Regions from separate parts of the Streptomyces yongxingensis genome, predicted to be linked through region 1. Evidence: riboswitches for the same ligand, from Rfam matches in the RefSeq annotation. Region 1 holds a riboswitch; the other holds the start of a gene.
The links. Region 1 has a riboswitch for thiamine pyrophosphate ahead of ACZ6TD_RS15565 (thiamine ABC transporter substrate-binding protein). Riboswitches for the same ligand answer to the same signal wherever they lie in the genome.
Positions count from the first base shown of each region.

Region 2: another riboswitch for thiamine pyrophosphate. It lies ahead of thiO (glycine oxidase ThiO); the one in region 1 lies ahead of ACZ6TD_RS15565 (thiamine ABC transporter substrate-binding protein).

Region 1 covers NZ_CM145717.1:3,744,443-3,751,227, forward strand. The annotation lists gene ACZ6TD_RS15550 (LOG family protein) at 1-203, shown strand, start outside; gene ACZ6TD_RS15555 (ABC transporter ATP-binding protein) at 272-1,309, opposite strand; gene ACZ6TD_RS15560 (ABC transporter permease) at 1,310-2,923, opposite strand; gene ACZ6TD_RS15565 (thiamine ABC transporter substrate-binding protein) at 3,019-4,092, opposite strand; TPP riboswitch at 4,088-4,192, opposite strand; gene rlmN (dual-specificity RNA methyltransferase RlmN) at 4,266-5,372, opposite strand; gene ACZ6TD_RS15575 (phosphatidate cytidylyltransferase) at 5,445-6,623, opposite strand; gene frr (ribosome recycling factor) at 6,623-6,785, opposite strand, start outside.
Region 2 covers NZ_CM145717.1:7,975,588-7,982,372, forward strand. The annotation lists gene ACZ6TD_RS34200 (thiazole synthase) at 57-800, opposite strand; gene thiS (sulfur carrier protein ThiS) at 982-1,182, opposite strand; gene thiO (glycine oxidase ThiO) at 1,179-2,423, opposite strand; TPP riboswitch at 2,499-2,612, opposite strand; gene ACZ6TD_RS34215 (NAD(P)/FAD-dependent oxidoreductase) at 3,213-4,394, shown strand; gene ACZ6TD_RS34220 (Rv2175c family DNA-binding protein) at 4,508-4,873, shown strand; gene thiE (thiamine phosphate synthase) at 5,027-5,689, shown strand; gene metF (methylenetetrahydrofolate reductase [NAD(P)H]) at 5,887-6,785, shown strand, end outside.

The sequences.
Region 1 (6,785 bases):
TCGACAACGCGACGCCGAACTACTACGAGTCGCGCGGTGAGCCGACCCCGATGGTGCTGGTGGACCGGGACCACTGGACCCGGCGGCTGCCGACCTGGCCGCTGCTCGAAGCGCTCGCGGAGGGCCGGTCCATGAAGGCCCGTATCGCCCTGGTGGACTCGGTGGACGAGGCGCCCGAAGCGCTGCTGTCGATGCTGGGCTGAGCCGACGTCAGGGGAGCGCCGCGTACCAAAGGAGGTGCTGAGTACCGGGGGAGGCAAGGGGCCCGGCGTCAGGGCTCCGGGTCCAGCAGCACCACATCGGCCGGGTCGATGGCCGCCCCGACCCTGGCCCCCGACTCCGGGGCGTCCCGCAGGGCGCAGGACGCCTCCAGATGCGGTGCGGCCGGGTCCGACAGCCGCAGGATGAGCGCCACATGGTCGCCGCGGAAGGTGCGCGCCGCCACCGTGCACGCCAGTCCCTCCTCGGGGTCCGTCAGCCGCACCCCGGCCGGGCGGACCAGCAGCCTGCCGGGGCCCGGCCGGGAGCCGGGCGGCACGGGCAGCTTGCCCCATACGGTGTCGGCGACCTCGCCGTGCACGATCGCCTCGACCACATTGTCGAAGCCGAGGAAGCGGGCGACGAACTCGGTGGCGGGCCGCTGCCACACCTCCAGCGGGGTGCCGGTCTGGGCGATCCGGCCGTTCTCCATCACCACCACCCGGTCCGCGAGCGCGAACGCCTCGCCCTGGTCGTGGGTGACCGCGAGGACGGTGGTGCCCAGCCGTTCGAAGAGCTCGCGCAGCTCCACCACCAGCCGCTCGCGCAGCCCCCGGTCGAGCTGGCCCAGCGGCTCGTCCAGCATCAGCAGCTTGGGGCGCGGGGCCAGCGCGCGGGCGAGCGCCACCCGCTGCTGCTCACCGCCGGAGAGCGAGTCGACGGGGCGGCGCTGGGCGCCCGGCAGCCCCACCAGCTCCAGCAGTTCGGCGACCCGGCGGTCCGCCTCCGCGCGCCCCACCTTGCGCATCCGCAGCCCGAAGGCGACGTTGCCACCCACGTCCCGCTGCGGGAACAGCTGGTGGTCCTGGAACATCAGCCCCACGCCGCGCCGGTGCGTGGGCACCCCGCTCTGGTCGCGTCCGGCGAGCCACACCCGGCCGGCGTCGGGGCGCTGCAGCCCGGCCACCACGCGCAGCATGGTGGACTTGCCGCTTCCGCTCGGGCCCAGCACACAGACCGTCTCGCGCTCGGCGACCTCCAGGTCCACGGCGTCCAGCGCGTCGCGCCGACCGAACCTTACGGTCACCTCGTCCAGTCGCAGCAGCGTCATTCAGAACTCTCCGGAACGGTCGGTGCGGATGCGCTCGAGCGCCAGCAGCGATCCGGCGCAGACCAGCATCAGGATCGTGCTCAGGGCCATCGCCTGCCCGTAGGTGAGCTGTCCGGCCCGGCCCAGGAAGCGGGCGATGGCCACGGGGAGGGTCGGATGGTCGGGGCGCGCGATGAAGACCGTCGCCCCGAACTCCCCCAGGGAGACGGCGAACGCGAAGCCCGCCGCGACCGCCACGGCCCGCCCGACCAGCGGCAGGTCCACCTCCCGCCAGACCCGCCACGGGGACGCCCCGAGCACGGCCGCCGCCTCCCGGAGCCGGTGGTCCACCGCCCGCAGCACCGGCAGCATGGTCCGTACGACGAAGGGCACGCCCACCAGGGCCTGGGCGAGCGGCACCAGGACCCAGGAGGCGCGCAGATCCAGCGGGGGCTCGTCCAGGGCGATCAGGAACCCGAATCCCACGGTGACGGCCGAGGTGCCCAGCGGCAGCATCAGCAGCGCGTCGAAGCCCCGTACCAACATGCCCGCCTTACGGGTGAGCGCGGCGGCGGCGAGACCGCCCACGACGAGGGCGAAGACGGTGGCGACCGCCGCGTACCACAGGGAGTTCCCGACGGCCTCCATGGGAGCCACGAAGAAGGTGCCCCCGCTGTCGGCGGCCGACCGGAGCGCCTCGTAGTAGGTGAAGCCGTAGCCGTCCGGTCCGTTCAGCGAGCGCTCCGCCAGCACCGCGAGCGGTGTCACGATCAGCAGCGCGACCACCGCCAGCACGCCCCACAGCAGCGCCCACTGGGCCGGGCCCTTCGGGCGGCGCGCGGTGCGGCCGGGGTCGACCAGCCGCAGGGCGCTCTCGCGGCGCCTTACGGTCCACGCGTGCAGGGCCAATACGGCCGCGACCGCGGCGAACTGGACGAGGGTCAGCACCGCGGCCGTGGGGAGGTCGAGCAGTTGCGCGGTCTCCCGGTAGATCGCCACCTCCAGGGTGGCGTAGCGGGGGCCGCCCAGGATCTGGATCACGCCGAAGGAGGTGAAGGTGAACAGGAACACCATCAGCCCGGCGGCGGCCACGGCGGGTGCCAGCGCGGGCAGCGTCACCCGGCGCCAGGCCGACAGCCGGCTCGCGCCGAGCACTCGCGCGGCCTCCTCCTGGCGCGGGTCGAGCTGGGCCCACAGCCCGCCCACGGTCCTGACGACGACCGCGTAGTTGAAGAAGACATGGGCCAGGAGGATCGCCCAGACGGAGGTGTCCAGCCGCACTCCCCACAGCTCGTCCAGCAGCCCGCCCCGGCCGAGCAGGGCCAGGAAGGCCGATCCGGCGACGACGGTCGGCAGGACGAACGGCACGGTCACCACGGCCCGCAGCAGCCCCTTGCCGGGGAAGTCGAAGCGAGCGAAGACATAGGCGCCGGGCAGCGCCACCACGAGCGTGAGGGCGGTCGACGCGACCGCCTGCCAGCAGGTGAACCACAGGACGTCCAGCGTCGCCGGATCGGTCACCACCTCGGCGATCCGGCCGAACCGCCACCGTCCGCCGACGCGCAGCCCCCGGGCGACGATGGCGGCCACGGGATAGGCGAAGAAGACCGCGAAGAAGGCGAGCGGCACCGCCATCAGGGCGAGCCGGAGGGCGGTCGCGCGACGGCCGCCGTTGCCCGCCCTGTCGGCCTTACGGTGGCCGTCGGCCTTCTTACGGTTCTCGCGGGGCTCTACAGGACCAGCGAGGACCATGTCTTGACCCACGACTCACGGTTCTTGGCGATCTTCTGCGGCGCCAGGGTGGCCGAGTCGGCGATCCTGACCCCGTATCGGGTGAACAGCTCCGGCAGCTTGGCGTCCTCGCGCGCCGGGTTGACGTACATGTTCAGCGGGACGTCCTCCTGGAACCGCTTGCTCAGCAGGAAGTCCAGCAGCGCCTTGCCGCCCTTGGTGTTGCCCGCGCCGTTCAGCAGCCCGGCGAACTCCACCTGCCGGAAACAGGTGCCCGTCGCCACCCCCGTGGGGGCCTTCGCGGGCTTGGTCTTGGCGTCGGCCACCTCGGCGGGCGGGCTGGAGGCGTAGGAGACGACGAGCGGCCGGTCGCCCTTGCCGCCGCCCGCCGAGCCGGAGAACCGGTCGTAATACGCCTGCTCCCAGCCGTCGACGACCTCGACGCCGTTGGCCCGCAGCTTCTTCCAGTAGCCCTTCCAGCCGTCGTCGCCGTACTTCGCGGCCGTGGCGAGGAGGAAGCCGAGACCGGGGGACGAGGTGGCCGCGTTCTCGGTGACGAGGAGGTTCTTGTAGGCGGGCTTGGTCAGATCGTCCAGCGTCCGGGGCGGCGTCAGCTTCTTGTCGGCGAAGTACTTCCGGTCGTAGTTGACGCAGATGTCGCCGAAGTCGACGGGGGTGACGCGGTGCTCGGCCCGGTCGAGCTGAAGGGCCGCCGGGACCTTGTCCAGCCCCTTCGCCGTGTAGGGGGTGAACAGGTCGTTGTCGAGCGCGCGGGAGAGCAGGGTGTTGTCGACACCGAAGAACACATCGCCCTGGGGGTGCCCCTTGGACAGGATCGCCTGGTTGACGGCGGCTCCGGCGTCGCCGCCGGCCTGCACCCGCACCTTGTAGCCGGTCTCCTTGGTGAACTCCTTGAGGACGGCCTTGGAGGCCGCGAACGAGTCATGCGTGACCAGGGTGACCGTCTTGGAGTCCGACCCGCTCTTGGTGTCCTCGCCGCAGCCGACGAGCGCGCTCAAGGCCAGTGAGCCGAGGAGGGCGGCCGAGATGGCACGCCGAAGCTGGCTGTTCATGGTGATACTGACTCCCTACGCCGGTATGACCCGGATCAGGTCCGAGGGTCTGCGGCCGTGCCGCACTCTCAGCGCTCTGAGCGCTCCCCTGTCGGAATGTTCACTTGTACGGACGTTCACTTCTACGACGATCGCATGATGCAACGTTGCCCAGGCACCGTATCAGCCGGTGCTCAGCGCTCCGAAGCCGCCAGCTGCCCGCAGGCCCCGTCGATCTCCTGGCCCCGGGTGTCCCGGACGGTCACCGGCACCCCATGGGCCTCCAGGGCCGCCACGAACGCCTTCTCGTCCTCGGGCCGGGACGCCGTCCACTTGGAGCCGGGCGTGGGGTTGAGCGGGATGAGGTTCACATGCACCCGGTGGCCCTTGAGCAGCCGGCCGAGCAGATCGGCGCGCCACGCCTGGTCGTTGATGTCCTTGATCAGCGCGTACTCGATGGAGATCCGGCGGCCGGACTTCTCCGCGTACTCCCACGCGGCGTCCAGGACCTCGCGCACCTTCCAGCGGGTGTTGACCGGCACGAGGGTGTCGCGCAGCTCGTCGTCGGGCGCGTGCAGCGACACCGCGAGGCGGCACTTGAAGCCCTCGTCGGCGAACCGCAGCATCGCCGGGACGAGGCCGACCGTCGAGACGGTGATACCGCGCTGCGACAGGCCGAGGCCGTCGGGCTCGGGGTCGGTGAGCCGACGGATGGCGCCGACGACGCGGTTGTAGTTGGCCAGTGGCTCGCCCATGCCCATGAAGACGATGTTGGACAGCCGGGCCGGGCCACCGGGGATCTCCCCGTCCCGGAGGGCCCGCATCCCGTCGACGATCTGGTGCACGATCTCGGCGGTGGACAGATTGCGGTCCAGCCCCGCCTGCCCGGTGGCGCAGAACGGGCAGTTCATCCCGCAGCCCGCCTGCGAGCTGATGCACATGGTGACCCGGTCCGGATAGCGCATCAGAACGGACTCCACGAGCGTGCCGTCGAACAGCCGCCACAACGTCTTGCGCGTGGTGTCGTCGTCACAGCTGATGTGCCGCACCACGCTCATCAGATCCGGCAGCAGCCCGGCGGCCAGCTTCTCGCGCGCGGCGGCCGGGATGTCGCTCCACTGAGCGGGGTCGTCGGCGTAGCGCGCGAAGTAGTGACGCGACACCTGACCCGCCCGGAAGGGCTTCTCCCCGAGGGCGGCGACGGCCTCCCGGCGCTCGGCGGGCGTGAGGTCGGCGAGATGCCGCGGGGGCTTCTTGGCCCCACGCGGCGCGACGAAGGTGAGTTCTCCGGGCTTAGGCATGGTTTTCCCAGTGTCGCAGACGTACGAAGGGCCCCGCGCCGGGAGTGGCGCGGGGCCCGTGGGCGGGCGTGGTCAGCCGCCGCCCACGAAGATCACCAGCAGCAGCCACACCACCGGCGCGGTGGGCAGCAGCGAGTCGAGCCGGTCCATGATCCCGCCATGGCCGGGCAGCAGCTTGCCCATGTCCTTGATGCCGAGGTCGCGCTTGATCATGGACTCGCCGAGGTCGCCGAGGGTCGCGCTGACCGCGGCGGCGAGGCCGAGCAGCAGGCCCTGCCACCAGACGCCGTCGTCGATGAGGAACTGCATGCACAGGGCGCCCGCGGCCATCGCGAAGGTCACCGCGCCCAGCAGCCCCTCGCGGGTCTTGCCGGGGCTGATGCGCGGGGCCAGCGGATGCTTGCCGAAGCGCCAGCCCACCGCGTACGCCCCCGTGTCGCTGACCACGGTCAGCAACAGGAAGGTCAGGACCCGCCACGGGCCGTCGTCGGTGTCGAGCATGAGCGCCACGAAAGTGGCCAGAAACGGCACGTAGAAAGCGGCGAAGACGCCTGCGGTGACATCCCTGAGGTAGTTGTCGGGCGGCTCGGTCATCCGCCAGACCAGCACCGCGAGCGCCGTAAGGGCGACCGCCACCACCGCGCCCTGGGCGCCGCGCACATAGCCGGCGACGACCATGGCGACCCCGCCGACGGCGAGCGGCACCAGGGGGACCCGGATGTCCTTGCGCTCGGTCAGCCGCGAGGTCAGCTCCCAGAGCCCGACCACCACCGCGACCGCCACCACGCCGACGAACACGGGCTTGTAGATGAAGAGCGAGGCCAGGATGATCACGCCGAGGCCGACGCCCACCCCTATCGCGGCGCGCAGATTCCGGCCCGCGCTCTTCTTGCTCTGCCCGGCGCCGGCACCGCGCGCGCCGCCGTCGGCGGAGGCCGGGTCGGGCGCGGGGTCGGGGGGCGTCGGCCGGTGCCCGGCGGGCTGCCGGGGTCCGGGCTGCGGCTCCCGCTCGTCGCGGAAGAGGGGGCCGCTCAGCCGAGCGGCCCCCCTGTCACGGTCGGCGGCCTCGCCGGAGTCGCCGCCTGCGTGGGGCACGGTGGGCATGGGGCGAGTTTGCGCCGCCTCACCCACCTCGTGCGCGGGACCCGCCGAAGAAGTGGGCACCTCCCAGCCATAGCCGGGGGAGGTGCCCTGACCGCCCGGTCCCCGGAGTCCGGCGCTTGGTTGGGCCCCCCAGGAAGAGTCGTTCATCAGACCTCGAGCAGCTCGGCTTCCTTGTGCTTGAGCAGCTCATCCACCTGCGCGACGTACTTCGCCGTGGTGTCGTCGAGCTCCTTCTCGGCGCGGCGCCCCTCGTCCTCGCCGACCTCGCCGTCCTTGATCAGCTTGTCGATGGACTCCTTGGCCTTGCGG
Region 2 (6,785 bases), 4.2 Mb from region 1:
AGCCGAAGGCCCAGGACGTCAGCCGAACGTCCAGGGCCTGGCCGAACGCCCAGGGCCTAGCCGAAGGCCGGGCGCTCGGGGTCCAGGGCGGCCAGGCCCTCGGCCGGGCTCGACGCCTCGGCGAAGTGGCGGCGCGGGATCCGGCCCGCCCGGTGGGCCAGCCGGCCCGCCTCCACCGCGTGCCGCATCGCCCCCGCCATCAGCTCCGGCTCCTGGGCCCGGGTGACGGCCGAGGCGAGCATCACCGCCGCGCACCCCAGCTCCATGGCCAGCGCGGCGTCCGACGCCGTGCCCGCGCCCGCGTCCAGGATCACCGGCACGGTGGCGCGCTCGGTGATCAGCTGGAAGTTGTGCGGATTGCGGATGCCGAGCCCGGAGCCGATCGGGGAGCCGAGCGGCATGATCGCGGCGCAGCCGACGTCCTCCAGCTTCCGGGCCAGGACCGGATCGTCGTTGGTGTACGGCAGGACCGTGAACCCGTCGTCCACCAGGGTCTCGGCGGCGTCCAGCAACTCGATCGGATCGGGGAGCAGGGTGCGCTCGTCGGCGACCACCTCCAGCTTGACCCAGTCCGTGCCCAGGGCCTCCCGGGCGAGGCGGGCGGTGAGCACGGCCTCACCGGCGGTGAAACACCCGGCGGTGTTGGGCAGCGGGCGGATCCCGTGCCGGTCGAGCACGGAGAGCACCGACCCCTGCACCGTGGGGTCGAGCCGCCGCATCGCGACGGTCGTCAACTCGGTGCCCGAGGCCAGCAGCGAACGCTCCAGAATCTCCAGACTGGGCGCGCCGCCCGTGCCCATGATCAGCCGGGAGCCGAAGTCGGTCCCGGCGATGGTGAGCGGATCGGGCGCGGTGAGCGACGCCCGGTCGGCGGCGCCGTGGGCCGTCGTGGCATCGGGGGCGGCTGTGACCGCTGTGGCGGGTGTGGCGCTCGTGGTGGTTGTGGTGTTTGTGGTGGTCGTGGTGGGAGCCATGGGCGGATCAGCCTCCTTGGACCGCGGTGAGGACCTCGACGCGATCACCGTCGCCGAGCGAGGTGGCGGACCACTGGGTGCGCGGGACAACCGTCTCGTTGACGGCGGCGGCGACACCCGAGGGCGCCTGGGTGAGGGTCGCGACGAGCCGGTCGAGCGTGGTGCCCTCGGGCACCTCCCGGGGCTCGCCGTTCACGGAGACGGTCATGTGTGCTGCTCCTGTGCTGGGGAGTGCGCGGCGTCGGGGACACCGGAAGAGGGCGCTGCCGAGCTGGGCGAGGAGGCGGCCGGGACCGCCGAGGCGTCCGCGGGGGCGGTCGGGGGTGCTCCGGCGTCCGAGGGGGACGTGAAGCGCTGGGGGGTGAACGGCTGGGCCTCCGGCGGGAGTTCGCCGCTGGTGAGGGCCTCGGCCATGACATCGCCGGTGATCGGGGCGAGGAGCACGCCGTTGCGGAAGTGGCCGGTGGCCAGCAACAGCCCCGGCAGCGCGGTCGGGCCGAGCATCGGGGCGTTGTCGGGGGAGCCGGGGCGCAGCCCGGCGCACGTCTCCACCAGCGGCAGTTCGGTGATGCCGGGCACCACCTCATGGGCGTCCCGCAGCAGTTCGTACACCCCGCCCGCAGTGACCGTGGTGTCCCAGCCCAGCTCCTCGCTGGTCGCGCCGATGACCAGCTCGCCGTTCTCGCGCGGCACCAGGTAGACCGGCCCGCCGCGCACCACGGCCCGTACGGTGCGGGAGAGGAACGGCGCGTACCGCTCGGGCACCGACAGCCGCACCACCTGCCCCTTGACGGGCCGTACGGGCGGCAGGACGTCCTCGGGGACGCCCGCGAGCCGTCCGCTGAGGCTCCCGGCGGCCAGTACGGTCCGCTCGGCGGCCAGGCGCGTACCCCCGGCCAGCTCGACCCCGGTGGCGCGGTCGCCGTCCAGCAGCAGCCGCTCCGCGCGGTCGCGGTGGAAGGCGACTCCGGCCCGCTCGCACGCGGTGAGCAGCGCCGCCGTCAGCCGCCGCGGATCCACCTGGTGGTCACCGGCGACGCGCAGCCCGCCGTGCACACCCGGCGAGAGCATCGGCTCCAGCCGGCGGCATTCACGCCCCGTCAGCCACTCGGACTCCAGCCCGAGCCCCTGCTGGAAGGTGTGGAGTTCGCGCAGCTGAGCGCGGTCGTCGGCGTCGAACGCGACGGCGAGCGTGCCGCACGCGCGATGGCCCACGTCCTGGCCGCCGGCCTCCTCCAGCTCCGCCACGAAGTCCGGATAGCGGCGTGCGGAGGCCATATTGAGGCCGAGCAGGGTCTGCTCGCCGTAGTGCAACTCGGTGACGGCCGCCAGCATCCCGGCCGCGACCCAGGCGGCTCCGCCGCCGGGCGCCGGGTCGACGAGCGCGGTACGCAGCCCGCGCTGGGCCGCCCGCCAGGCCGTGACCAGCCCGATGATGCCGCCCCCGATGACGAGGGCGTCATGGCGTCCGCCGGGTGGCGGCCCGCCTGATGTGTGAGGTCCGTCGTCAGGACCTGGTGCGTGCGTGGACACGCTGCCCCTCCCTTCGCCGGCATGACCCGGATCAGGTTCGTACGGTCGGAGGCCGTTCCAGCCTCCCTCTCAGCCCGGTACGCCCGGGCTCCCGCGAGTGCTCTGCCCCGCCACCCTAGTACGTGCCCCGAATCACCCGAAAGAGCGGCCATACACCAGGGACCCCAGCCTTCCGGCACGTCTGACCCCAGCCCTCTGGCGTGTCCGCCCGAGCCTTCCGGCATGTCCGTCCCCAGCCCTCTGGCGTGTCCCGCCCGAGCCCTCCGGCACGTCCGTCCCCAGCCCTCTGGCGTGTCCCGCCCGAGCCCTCCGGCACGTCCGTCCCCAGCCCCTGGCGTGTCCCATCACAGCCCCCCGGCGCGTCGCAACCTCGCCCGGCGGTTCCCCATCCAGCCCCTCCAGGGGCACCTCCCAGCGGTAGCTGGGGGAGTTCGAGGGGTGCGGGGTCCGGGGCGGAGCCCCGGCGGGGGTCCAGGGGGCGCAGCCCCATTGTTTCGGGAAGGGGCGGGGTGGGGGCTCACCGCCGGAGGCGCCCACAACCCGCACCGACCCCCCGTCCGACCCCCCGCTCTGTGTCCGACCTCTCGTAAGCCGCTCTCCAGTCCGCCCCACCAGCCGCAATACAGTGATCGTGTGAGCGATGAGACGACGACGAAGCCGTCCTCGAACGACGCCGGACAGCGCGTGGTGATCGTCGGAGCGGGCATGGCGGGCGTGCAAACCGCCGTCGCGCTGCGCGAACAGGGCTGGACCGGGGAGATCGTCCTGCTGGGCGCGGAGCCCCACCAGCCCTACGACCGGCCCCCGCTGTCCAAGGCCGTACTGCTAGGAAAGGCCGAGGGCTCGACGCTCGACGTGGACTTCGCCGGGCTCGGCATCGGCCTGCGGCTCGGCGTCCAGGTCACCGGCCTGCGCCCGGACAAACGGCTCGTCGAGACCGCGACCGGCCAGCTCCCGTACGACGTCCTGGTGCTCGCCACCGGCGCCGAGCCGATCCCGCTGCCGGGCAGCGAAGAAGAGCCCGGCGTCCATCTGCTGCGCACGCTGGACGACGCCGAGCGGCTGCGCCCGGTGCTCGCCCGGCAGCGCGAGATCGCGGTCGTGGGGGCGGGCTGGATCGGCGCGGAGTTCGCCACCGCGGCGCGCGAGGCGGGCTGCGCCGTGACCGTCGTCGAGGCCGCGGACCGGCCGCTGGCGGGCGCGCTCCCGGCCGAGGTCGCGGCCCCCATGGCGGCCTGGTACGAGGACTACGGCGCCCGGCTGGTCACGGGCGCCCGAGTGGCCTCCGTCGACGAGAGCGGGCTGCTGCTCGGCGACGGCACCCGGCTGCGCGCGGGCGCGGTGGTCGTCGGGATCGGGGCCCGGCCCGCCACGGACTGGCTCGCGGGCTCGGGCGTGGAGCTGGCCGAGGACCGGTCCGTCGCCGCCGACGACCGGCTGCGCACCTCCGCGCCGGACGTCTACGCGGTCGGCGACTGCGCCTCCTTCCCGTCCGCCCGCTACGGGACGCGGCTGCTGGTGCACCACTGGGACAACGCGCTCCAGGGGCCGCGCACCGTCGCCGCCAACGTGGTGGGGAGCCGGACGGCCGCCCACTTCCCCGGTGTGGTCTACGACCCGGTGCCGTACTTCTGGTCCGAGCAGTTCGGGCGCTTCGTGCAGTACGCCGGGCACCACTCGGAGGCCGACGAGTTGGTCTGGCGCGGCGATCCGGCCGGTGCCGCCTGGTCGGTGTGCTGGCTGCGCGAGGGCGCCCTGGTCGCCCTGCTGGCCGTCGGCCGTCCGCGCGATCTGGCCCAGGGGCGCAAGCTGATCGAGCGCGGCGCCCGGCTGGACCGGACGCGGGCCGAGGACCCCTCGGTGCCGCTGAAGTCGGCCGTCCTCTGACCGGCGGGCCGACCGCCGGTCGGCCGCCGGCCGGGGCGTCCGGGGCGGGGCGGGCGGCCCGCGCGGCGGGCGCCCGGCTACCCACTGTCAGTCCCAGATGGCAGGCTTGTTCCGTGACCGAGATTGACGCAAAGATCGATGCTCTCGTCCCCGCCTGGCTCACCCTCCCCGACGTCGCCGAACGGCTGGGGGTCGAGGTGACGCGCGTCCGGCAGTTGGTCAAGGAGGGCCAGCTGATCGCCGTGCGCCGTGGCGAGAACAGGGTCCTTCAGGTGCCCGAGGAGTTCATCGGTGACGGAAAGGTCGTCAAGGGCCTCGTGGGGACCTTGACGCTTCTGAAGGACGACGGCTTCAGTGACGAAGAGATGCTGGAGTGGCTCTTCACTCCCGACCCGAGCCTGCCCGGCACCCCGGCACGGGCGCTGAGTGAGAATCGCGGCACGGAAGTGAAGCGGCGGGCTCAGGCCCTCGCCGTCTGACGCCCTCGCCGTCCGAACCCTCATCGTCCGAACCCTCATCGTCCGAACCCTCGCCGTCCGAACCCTCGCGTCCGACGCGACCTGATCGAACCTGGCGTACGGGCCGGGCTCCGCTCATGGCCCGTACGCCGCCCGACCCTCCGGGGGGAACCCATGTCCACCGCCGTCACCGCCACCGCTCGCGAGCGGCTGGCCGACGCCCGCCTCTATCTGTGCACCGACGCCCGGAAGCGCCAGGGCGATCTGCCGGAGTTCCTGGACGCCGTCCTGGGGGCGGGGGTGGACATCGTCCAACTGCGGGAGAAGGAGATGGAGGCGGCCGAGGAGCTGGAGCACCTCCAGGTTTTCGCGGACGCCTGCCGCCGGCACGGCAAGCTGCTGGCCGTCAACGACCGGGCCGATGTCGCGCATGCCATCGGCTCGGATGTGCTCCATCTGGGCCAGGGTGATCTGCCGGTGCGCGCGGCGCGCGCGATCCTCGGCGAGGACGTGCTGATCGGGCGCTCCACCCATGCGGAGGCGGAGGTGGACGCGGCGGCCGTCCAGCCCGGTGTGGACTATTTCTGCACCGGCCCCTGCTGGCCCACCCCCACCAAGCCGGGCCGCCCCGCCCCGGGGCTGCCCCTGGTGCGCTACGCCGCCGCGCTGGGCACGGAGCGGCCGTGGTTCGCCATTGGCGGAATCGACGCCTCCAACCTGGATCAGGTCCTGGAGGCGGGCGCCCGCCGCATCGTCGTGGTCCGGGCCATCACGGCCGCCGACGACCCGGCGGGGGCGACGGCTGAGCTGGCGAAGCGGGTCCGCGCGGCGGCCTGACCGGAGCCCGCCCGGCGACCAGGCCCGGCTTGTCACCCGGGTTTCACCCACCTTTCATCCGGCCCGGCCCCGGCCAGGCCCGGGCTCGCCTGCCGAAGGCGTACGGAGCTGTCCGCACTGCGGACAGGAAGCTGGCAAAACCCCCATATCTCCGAGGTCGGGTGGGCGTAGCCGGGCCGGGTGGATAGCCTGCATCTATGGCCCTAGGCACCGCTTCCACCAGGACCGATCGCGCCCGAACCGTGCGCGATCTGCTCGCGTCGGGCGAGCAGTCGTATTCCTTCGAATTCTTCGCCCCCAAAACGGCGAAGGGCGAGCAGACGCTGTGGAACGCCATCCGCAGGCTGGAAGCCGTCTCGCCCACCTTCGTCTCCGTGACCTACGGAGCCGGCGGTTCCTCCCGCGAGGGCACCGTGCGTGCCACCGAGCGCATCGCGACGGACACCACGCTCACCCCCGTCGCCCATCTGACCGCCGTCAACCACTCCCGGGCCGAGCTGCGCAACATCATCGGGCAGTACGCCGGGGCCGGGATCCGGAACATGCTCGCCCTGCGCGGCGACCCGCCGGGCGATCCCATGGGGGAGTGGATCCAGCACCCCGACGGTCTCACCTACGCCGCCGATCTGGTCCGGCTGATCAAGGAGTCCGGCGACTTCTGCGTCGGCGTGGCCGCGTTCCCCGAGATGCACCCCCGCTCGACGGACTGGGACACCGACATCGGTCACTTCATCGACAAGTGCCGCGCGGGCGCCGACTTCGCCATCACGCAGATGTTCTTCTATCCCGAGGACTATCTGCGGCTGCGCGACCGGGTCGCCGCAGCGGGCTGTACGACACCGATCATCCCTGAGATCATGCCGGTCACGAACGTCAAGCAGATCGAGCGGTTCGCACAGCTCAGCAACGCCGCGTTCCCGCCCGAACTGGCTGAGCGGATCCTGGCGGTGAAGGACGACCCGGCGGCTGTACGCTCGATCGGGATCGACTACGCCACGAAGCTGTGCGCGCGGTTGATGGCCGAGGAGATCCCCGGGCTGCACTTCATTACCCTGAACCACTCCACGGCGACGCTGGAAATCTACGAGAATCTGGG